2 regions of the Ancylobacter sp. GW821-FHT10E12 genome follow, and region 1 is predicted to be linked to the other one. Evidence: predicted binding sites of a transcription regulator. Region 1 holds the regulator's gene; the other holds the start of a gene.

Region 1 (4,461 bases):
CCGGCAGGCCGGTGAGCTCGCAGGCCGAGCGCGCCTTGATGCGGGCGTTCTCGGCGAAGGTGAGCCCGGTCTCCTCCGGTTCCGGCAAGCCGAGGTCGCCGGCGGAAACCGGTTCGACGCCATAAGGCTCCATCAGCCCGCGCATCTCGATGAGCTTGCCGGGATTGTGGGTGGCGATCACCACCCGGCCGGTGAGGCGACGATGCAGCTGGTTGGCGAACGCGTCCATGGCTCAGGCCACCGCCATCTTCTGAAGGTCGACCAGCCGGCCGATGCCTTTGCGGGCGAGACCGAGCATGGCGTTGAATTCCTCCTCCGTGAAGGGGGTCTTCTCCGCCGTGCCCTGCACCTCGACGAAGCCGCCGGTACCGGTCATCACGAAATTCACGTCGGTATCGGCGTCAGAATCCTCGGCATAGTCGAGATCGAGCCGCGGCTCGCCCTGGACGATGCCGCAGGACACCGCCGCCACATGGTCGCGCAGCGGGATCGCCGGGATCATGCTGCGCGCCTTCATCCAGGAAAGGCAGTCATACAGCGCGATCCAGGCACCGGTGATCGAGGCGGTGCGGGTGCCGCCATCGGCCTGGATGACGTCGCAATCGACGGTGATCTGGCGCTCGCCGAGCTTTTCGAGATCGACCACCGCCCGCAGCGAGCGGCCGATCAGCCGCTGGATCTCCTGGGTGCGGCCGGAGGGCTTGCCGGCGGTCGCCTCGCGGCGGGTGCGCTCGTGGGTGGCGCGCGGCAGCATGCCGTATTCGGCGGTGACCCAGCCGCGGCCCTGCCCCTTGAGCCAGGGCGGCAGCCGCTCTTCCAGCGTCGCCGCCACGAGGACATGGGTCTCGCCGAATTTCACCAGGCAGGAGCCCTCGGCATGGCGCAGCACACCGCGCTCGAAGCTGACGGCCCGCATCTCGTCGGAGGCGCGGCGGGACGGACGCATGGTGATGTCTCCATTGCTGACGGGCGCCCCTTGTAAGGGGCAGCGCCCGACAATCGCAAGCGCTTAAAGCCTGTGCCTTGTATGGGTCGGCGCGAAGGCCGATTATATGTTTCACATGAAACGCCTTTCCGGCGAAACGAGCGCTGCCATGCCCCTCGATCCGCTTCTGGCCTCCAGCTCCCCCTCGCTCGCCAAGCTCGACGAGCGCTCGCGGGAGATTTTCCGGCAGATCGTCGAAACCTATCTCGCCACCGGCGAGCCGGCGGGCTCGCGCAACATCTCGCGCCTCATTCCGATGACGCTGTCGCCGGCGTCGGTGCGCAACGTCATGGCGGATCTCGAAGCCGCCGGCCTCATCTTCGCGCCGCATACCAGCGCCGGGCGGCTGCCGACCGAGCGCGGACTGCGCTTCTTCGTCGATTCGCTCCTGGAGATCGGCGACGTCTCGGAGGAGGAACGCAACGCCATCGAGGTGCAGGTGAACGCGGCCGCCCGCGCGCAGACGGTGGACGGCGTGCTGGCGGAAGCCTCCAACATGCTCTCCGGCCTGTCGCGCGGCGCCGGCGTCGTCACCACCACCAAGAGCGACGCGCGGCTCAAGCACATGGAATTCGTACCGCTCGACGCGACGCGGGCACTGCTCATCCTCGTCTCGGACGACGGCGAGGTCGAGAACCGCCTGGTGCCGCTGCCCGCCGGCCTGCCCTCCTCCGCCCTGGTGGAGGCGACGAATTTCCTCAATTCGCGCACCCGCGGACGAACCCTCTCCGAATTGCGCGTCGAGGTGGAGCGCACGCTCGCCGCCCGCCGCGCCGAACTCGACGAGGTGACCGCCCGCGTCGTCGCCGCCGGCCTCGCCTCCTGGTCGGGCGGCGACAAGGCGGAACGCCGGCTGATCGTGCGCGGCCAGACCAAGCTGCTGCAGGATCTCCGGGCGATCGAGGATCTCGAGCGGGTGCGGCTGCTGTTCGACGATCTCGAGGCCAAGCAGGAGGTCGTCGACCTGCTCGGGCGGGCGGAGGACGCGCAGGGACTGCGCATCTTCATCGGCTCGGAGAACAAATTGTTCTCGCTTTCCGGATCCTCCACCATCGTCGCCCCCTATCGCGACGGCCAGGGCCGGGTGGTCGGCGTGCTCGGCGTCATCGGGCCGACACGGCTGAACTATGCCCGCATCGTGCCGATGGTCGATTTCACCGCGCGGGTGGTGAGCCGGGTTCTGGCTGGCACCGGCATCGACGCGGCTTGATTTTTTGCCGCCATCACCCGATATGGCGGGCGCATGCGGGTGCGACGGCAACCGCAAATCCATTCCTCCGACGAGGCAGTCATGACCGAAGACAACCACAAGCCGGCGGACGCTTCCGATGAGATCGCCGGCACCCCGAGCGAAGAGACCGTCGGCGGTGCCGCTGAAGCCGCCGAGGAGGCCTTTGCCGCCGAGCGCGAGCGCTACGAGGCGGAAATCGCCGCGCTGAAGGACAAGTTCCTGCGCGCCTTCGCCGAAGCCGACAATGTCCGCCGGCGCGCCGAGCGCGAAGTCGCCGATGCCAAGCTTTACGGCATCACCGGATTCGCCCGCGACGTGCTGTCGCTCGGCGACGATTTCGAACGCGCCCTCGGGGTGATCGACGCGGAGGCCCGCGCCAACGCCGACGGCACGCTGAAGACCCTGCTCGACGGCATCGAGCTGACGGCGCGCAGCCTCAACCAGACGCTCACCAAGCATGGCGTCGCCCGCATCGAGGCGGAGGGCACCCGCTTCGACCCCAATCTGCACCAGGCGATGTTCGAGGTGCCGAATCAGGAGGTGCCGTCCGGCACCGTCGTGCAGGTGATCCAGCCGGGCTTCACCATCGGCGGGCGCGTGCTGCGCCCGGCGCTGGTAGGCGTATCCAAGGGCGGTCCGAAGGCCGCCCCGGCCGAATCGCAGGCCAGCGAGGGCTGACAGGCCCGAATCGCCGGACCGCCGGGATACAGCTCGCGGCGGCCCGGCTGCGCGTCAGCGCAGCTCCAACCCGTCGCGCAGAGCCCGCAGGCTGTCGAAGTCGCGGGCGAAATCATCCGCCGGCAGCACGCCCACCATGCGGACATAGGCGCTGCGGCCGAAGCGCATCCATTGCGCCACCTTGACCGGCTTGCCGGTCTGCAGGTCGACGGCATTGGCGACGATCTCGATGCCGGGCTGACCGCCGATGCGAAGCGGGCCGCCGCGCTCGATCCTGAGGTCCTTCACACCCGGCACCGAGGCGACCGCGCGCTTGGCGAGGCTTTCGCGCTCGTCCTCGCCGACCTCGCCGGGCACCACGCCGGCGATGAAGATCGGCCGGCCGGCTTCCGGCGCATCCCCTTCGCCCTTCGCCAGCAGCACCGCCGAATTGCCGAGCACCTTCATCACCCGGAAGCCCTCCAGCGACTGGAAGGTGAAGGGCAGCCGGGCAAGCAGCTCCTCCTGGGTCGGCGGCGCGCGGAACACCACGCTCGCCAATGCCGCCTCGATGGCGGCGTCGGGATAGCGGCTCGACGATTCCTCGGGGAACTGAACAGTGACGATGGCGGTCTGGCTCTTGCCGCCGGCCAGCATGATCCATTTCTTCACCGCCACCGCACCGACGCTCTGATAGCCGGTGAGCACCAGTCCGCGCCCGTCATCGGGCAGGGCGATCTCGCGGCGGCCCTCGATGGTGACGCCCTTGCTCTGAAGCGATTGCGGCTCGAAGGTCTTCACGATGGCGTCGAAATCGCTGTGCGGCACCTCGACGATGAGAATCATCGCCTTGGCGGCGCGGTCCTCGAACCCGGCGACGCTGGGAATCGGCGTCATGCCGGCCGGCGGCTCCATTCCCACCGATCCGCCATTGGGAAAGAGCGGCTCGGCCAGAGCCGCGACGGACGAACCGACGAGGGCGGCGATCAGGACGACGGCGCGGACGAGACGGCGCATTGAATTTCCTTCCGTGGGAAAACGGGTAGGCCCGTTGTGCTCATAGCGCCGCATCGTCGCTCCCGCGAGCCGGATGCACGCGCCGTAACGTCAGATTGATGCGGCCGGGCTGGCTGAGCAGTGTCGAGGTTCCGGCCAGAATGCGATCGACGCCATGATAGGCGAGACGGCTCGGCCCGGACATCAGCAGCGCGTCGCCGGAGGCGAGGCGGATAGAGCGCGTGGCGCCGCGCCGCTCGACGCCGCCGATGCGGAAGATGGCGGTGTCGCCGAGCGACAGCGAAAGCACCGGGGCCGAGAATTCGCGCTCGTCCTTGTCCTGGTGCAGGCTCATGCGCGCCTCGGGCGCGTACCAGTTGATCAGGCAGGCTTCCGGGGCGAGCGCACAGCCGGCCAGTTCGTCCCAGGCCCGCTGCAGCACCGCCGGCAGCGGCGGCCAGGGCTTTCCGGTCACCGGATGGTTAGGCTGGTAGCGATAGCCGGTCTCGTCCGACATCCAGCCGAGCGGCCCGCAATTCGACATGCGCACCGAAAAGGGCTGGCCGGTACGCGGCATGCGCGGAACGAAAAG
Region 2 (4,461 bases), on a different contig from region 1:
GCGCCCGGAGAATGGACGGCATGTGCTTAACGCACTTGCAGCGAAATCGTTGCTGCATTGCACAATAACAAGGGGGGCTGTTCGGAACATGCGGAAATCGGCCGGCCTTGTAGCCGGCCGAGGTGCCTGTTCTCAGTCGCGATCGCTGAGGAAGAGGGTTTGTTCATCATCGCGCTGTCAGCCCCCAAGGGCGGAGGCGACGTAGGCAATGAGGTACAGCGATGGCGTCGACGGCTGGCGTCAGGCCCTAGAACGGGCTGCCCGGTCGGCATTCCTACGCGGAGGCAACGACCGAGACTGGTTGCCGAGCATCGATTTCTTCCTGCAGGCCAAGAGCTTCACCAAACTGATGGAGGGTGCCTATGACGACGGCGGTGGCAATCGCGCGGCAGGACGGCCGGCTGGACGCGGCGACGCTGTGCTTGCCGGAATGGCCGGCTCGCGGAACGCCGCCTCGCAGAGCAGCCAGTCGGCCCCGACGATTCCGGCGAACCTTTCCTTGACAACGGATGATCTAAAGTCCGGGCAGGCCGACACCTATTCCTGCGCACGACGTCATCCTGCGGCTGGAGGGCCGGCAGCGAGAGCTTGAAGACATGATCCTGCGGGGCGGTGGACGAATGTTGCTCCGCCCTGAGGCTCGTGTATTGTGTGGACGGAGCCGATCCGGTTGTGCTCGAACTTCCGGCCGGGTGCGTCATGTCAATCTCGGGTACGATGACGTAATGAGCAACGTCCCGGCGCGCGCATATCGGCCGCGTGATCCTCATGGACGGACAGGAGACAGGCCAGAGCGATCGGCTGTTGACTGGTCAGCGCAATCTCACAGCCGCAACGGATCAGGATGCAAAGGTCTCGGCGAATATTGACCGCCTACCGGAAATCGGCGGCGGTCAGGATGTAAGAGGTGCGGCGACCGTTCGAATAGGCCCTAGACGCGGCGCGATAAATGGATGCGCGAAAGGCATCGAAAGCGGAAAGGCACTTCGTTTCCAGTGTTTCCGACATGGGTAATTCGGTGGTCGACTTCACCAGCGCGTCGATCTCGACGAAGAACGGAACCTCGAACATACCGTCATATCCGGTGAACCGGACGACGTTGCGCGTGCCGTCGAAGCTGCGGCTCGGGTTCGGAAAAGCCAGTGTCATGACTGCCATGCCACGGTTTCAGACAAACCCGTCCAGCCGTCAGTTGCCATTCTGGCATCGTGGCGTTTCATGCCGCGAGGAAGCGAGAAATTGGCGCCGCGCGTGACGCTCGACCGGCTGAGGTCCATCCGCGTCGAACCATGTGCCCGCGCCGGAAAATCCATGACGACATGATGGACATGTCGGAAACGATACAACGGGTTGTCGCGGCCGCGCTCATCGTCGGTGGAGGCACGGCCGGGCGCGCCGCCTTCATTTTCCCAGATGTCGATCGAAATGGCCTTCCGGCTCCGTACGGCTTTATTGCTATGGTCGTTCATGGCGATGGCTTTCTTTATTGCCCGAGGCCGATGTCGAGCATGCAGGAGTAGAGCGTCCTGCCGTTCGCGTCAGTGATCGTCAGTGCGTCCGGTCGCTGCGGCATGTCGAGGGTTTGCGCCAGCGCCAGCGCCAACTCGATCGCAGCATCGAGATCAACCGCTTCCTCCATCTCGCACCCGACGACCGCGTGCGCGTCGTCCTGCTGCCGGGTGCGATAGAATTCGATCACAATCTTCATCGATATCCGTTTCTCGGCATGTCGGCTGTCAGCTCCGTGCCTTGCCACGCGGTGCAACGGCTGTAGCTGCCAGCTTCATTTGCGTCTCGAACCGACCGTCGGACTTGGAAGCAGCCATTTCCTTCTTCGGCTTCCGGATCTCGCGGCTGCTGCGCTTCTGTCCCTTAGCCATGGCTGAAGGTCTGTTCGAGAAGCGCGGCGCCCTCGCCCAGCTTCGCGGGAGCGACCGGCTGCAGGTTGTCTTCCGTCGTCACCCGCTCGTAGTGCTCGTTCTCATTGTGGATGCGGTACTGCAGCGCGTTTCCGTAAGGCGGCAGCGTGGCTGTGATGCGGTAGATGTCCCCGTATTTCGAAGGATGCATGCCGAATCCGCCCTTCAGCTGAACGGACTGCCCGATTGCGAAGAGATGAGTTTCGCTGTCGCGCCGGGCCGGAGGAGTGCTGCGAAGCGGAGTGGTCGCGGTCATATTGCTTGTGGTCCTTTTCAAGGGTGGTTTGGCAGGCCGCCAGATTGTTCGGCGGCAGCGTCTGTATTGAACGCCCCAGGGCGAACGCCGCCGGGTACCCGGATGGAAAGACGGCGCTTTGCACAGTGGAACAGGGGGTACGTAAATATCCGTTATGTCCCTGGCATCGCTCGATTCGAAACGGTGCTCGATGCTGCCAGTACATCCGTGGTCAGCGCAGGGCTCATCCAGATTCGAACAACCCAACATGCGCCCAAAAGGCGTCACGCATTCGCTGTCGAGAACTTGGTGATGTTTGGCGGGTTCAGGTCTCTGACACCGCGAAAGCCAACTCGGCCAAATCAACGAGTTCTATCGATACGCCTAAACCGCGATTCAAGCAAGCCGAACCCTCTGCGGGAAACAATCCGGATCGCCAAATTCTCGGACATTAAAATAAAACGAGTGAAAATTCGTCCTTAGGCTGTCTGACTCGGGAAAAAATTCAATTGATCGCGAGAGAAATTCACGTCGAATATTTTTCAAATATTTCGTGATCGATGAATTATAATTTTGGCACTCCTATCCCTAGAGTGCCAAAGGCGCTATATAGATCCTGCGGTCGCCCTGTAGGCAGGCCGCGGAAAGAACCCAATGACATTTCGACCCCTCCACGACCGCGTCGTCATACGGCGTGCGGAAGGCGATCTGCTATCCAAGGGCGGGATCATCATTCCCGACACGGCGAAGGAGAAGCCCTCGCAGGGCGAAGTCGTCGCCGTCGGTCCCGGCACACGCGATGAAAGCGGCAAGCTGGCCCCGCTCGACGTGGCGGCTGGAGACCTCATCCTGTTCGGGAAATGGTCCGGCACCGAGGTGAAGATAGACGGCGAAGATCTCCTGATCATGAAGGAAGCCGACATCCTGGGCATCGTCGAGAAGACCGAAGCGGCCACCAAGAAGGCCGCCTGACCGGTCGATTTCCGATCCCACTCCCCGAGACCGAACTGGACGAACATCATGTCTGCCAAGGAAATCAGATTTTCCACCGACGCCCGCAACCGCATGCTGCGCGGCGTCGAATTGCTCAACAACGCCGTCAAGGTGACGTTGGGCCCGAAGGGCCGCAACGTCATCATCGACAAGTCCTATGGCGCGCCGCGCATCACCAAGGACGGCGTCACCGTCGCTAAGGAGATCGAGCTTGAGGACAAGTTCGAGAACATGGGCGCGCAGATGGTGCGCGAGGTCGCCTCCAAGACCAACGACCTCGCCGGTGACGGCACCACGACGGCAACCGTGCTTGCCGCCTCTATCCTGCGCGAAGGCGCCAAGCTGGTCGCCGCCGGGATGAACCCGATGGACCTCAAGCGCGGCATCGATCTCGGCGTGGCTGAGGTCGTCAAGGAAATCCGGGCCCGCGCCCGGAAAGTCGGATCCTCGGCCGAGATCGCCCAGGTCGGCACCATTGCCGCCAATGGCGATGCCGCCGTTGGCGAGATGATCGCCAGGGCGATGGACAAGGTCGGCAAGGAGGGCGTCATCACCGTCGAGGAAGCCAAGACCGCCGAGACCGAGCTCGACGTCGTCGAAGGCATGCAGTTCGACCGCGGCTACCTCTCCCCTTATTTCATCACCAACACCGAGAAGATGCGCGTGGAGCTGGAGGACCCCTACGTCCTCATCCACGAGAAGAAGCTCGGCAATCTGCAGGGGCTGCTGCCGATCCTCGAAGCCGTGGTGCAGACCGGCAGGCCGTTGCTGGTCATCTCCGAGGATGTCGAGGGCGAGGCGCTGGCCACGCTGGTCGTCAACAAGCTGCGCGGCGGCCTGAAGGTCGCGGCGGTGAAGGCGCCCGGCTTCGGCGATCGCCGCAAGGCCGTGCTGGAGGACATCGCGGTTCTCACGGCCGGCCAGGTGATCTCCGAGGATCTCGGCATCAAGCTCGAGAATGTCACCATCGACATGCTCGGCCGGGCCAAGCGCGTACTGATCGAGAAGGAGACGACGACGATCATCGACGGCGCCGGCAAGAAGAAGAACATCGAGGCTCGCATCGCCCAGCTCAAGACGCAGGTCGAGGAGACCACCTCGGAGTACGACAAGGAAAAGCTGCAGGAACGGCTGGCGAAGCTGGCCGGCGGCGTCGCGGTGATCCGGGTCGGCGGCGCCACCGAGATCGAGGTGAAGGAGAAGAAAGACCGCATCGACGATGCGCTGAACGCGACCCGCGCCGCAGTCGAGGAAGGCATCGTGCCGGGCGGCGGGGTGGCACTGCTGCGCGCAAGGTCGACCCTGAAATCGCTG

Evidence for each region. The regulator HrcA, encoded in region 1, represses chaperone genes, less so after heat shock. The targets are predictions, from matches to a motif close to GTTAGCACTCNCNNNNNGNGAGTGCTAAC.
Region 2: a site for HrcA is predicted at 2,727-2,755, ahead of AC1RU4_RS12710 (co-chaperone GroES). Genes of this name have one in related genera too.

What each region holds. Positions count from the first base shown of each region.
Region 1 is NZ_JBXASN010000005.1:209,055-213,515, forward strand. Features, by position in the region: gene rdgB (RdgB/HAM1 family non-canonical purine NTP pyrophosphatase) at 1-229, opposite strand, end outside; gene rph (ribonuclease PH) at 233-946, opposite strand; gene hrcA (heat-inducible transcriptional repressor HrcA) at 1,095-2,195, shown strand; gene grpE (nucleotide exchange factor GrpE) at 2,277-2,894, shown strand; gene AC1RU4_RS08775 (hypothetical protein) at 2,949-3,890, opposite strand; gene AC1RU4_RS08780 (alpha-ketoglutarate-dependent dioxygenase AlkB family protein) at 3,931-4,461, opposite strand, start outside.
Region 2 is NZ_JBXASN010000008.1:107,661-112,121, forward strand. Features, by position in the region: gene AC1RU4_RS12685 (hypothetical protein) at 302-592, shown strand; gene AC1RU4_RS12690 (DUF1488 family protein) at 874-1,149, opposite strand; gene AC1RU4_RS12695 (hypothetical protein) at 1,146-1,469, opposite strand; gene AC1RU4_RS12700 (hypothetical protein) at 1,484-1,708, opposite strand; gene AC1RU4_RS12705 (hypothetical protein) at 1,873-2,175, opposite strand; gene AC1RU4_RS12710 (co-chaperone GroES) at 2,809-3,126, shown strand; gene groL (chaperonin GroEL) at 3,175-4,461, shown strand, end outside.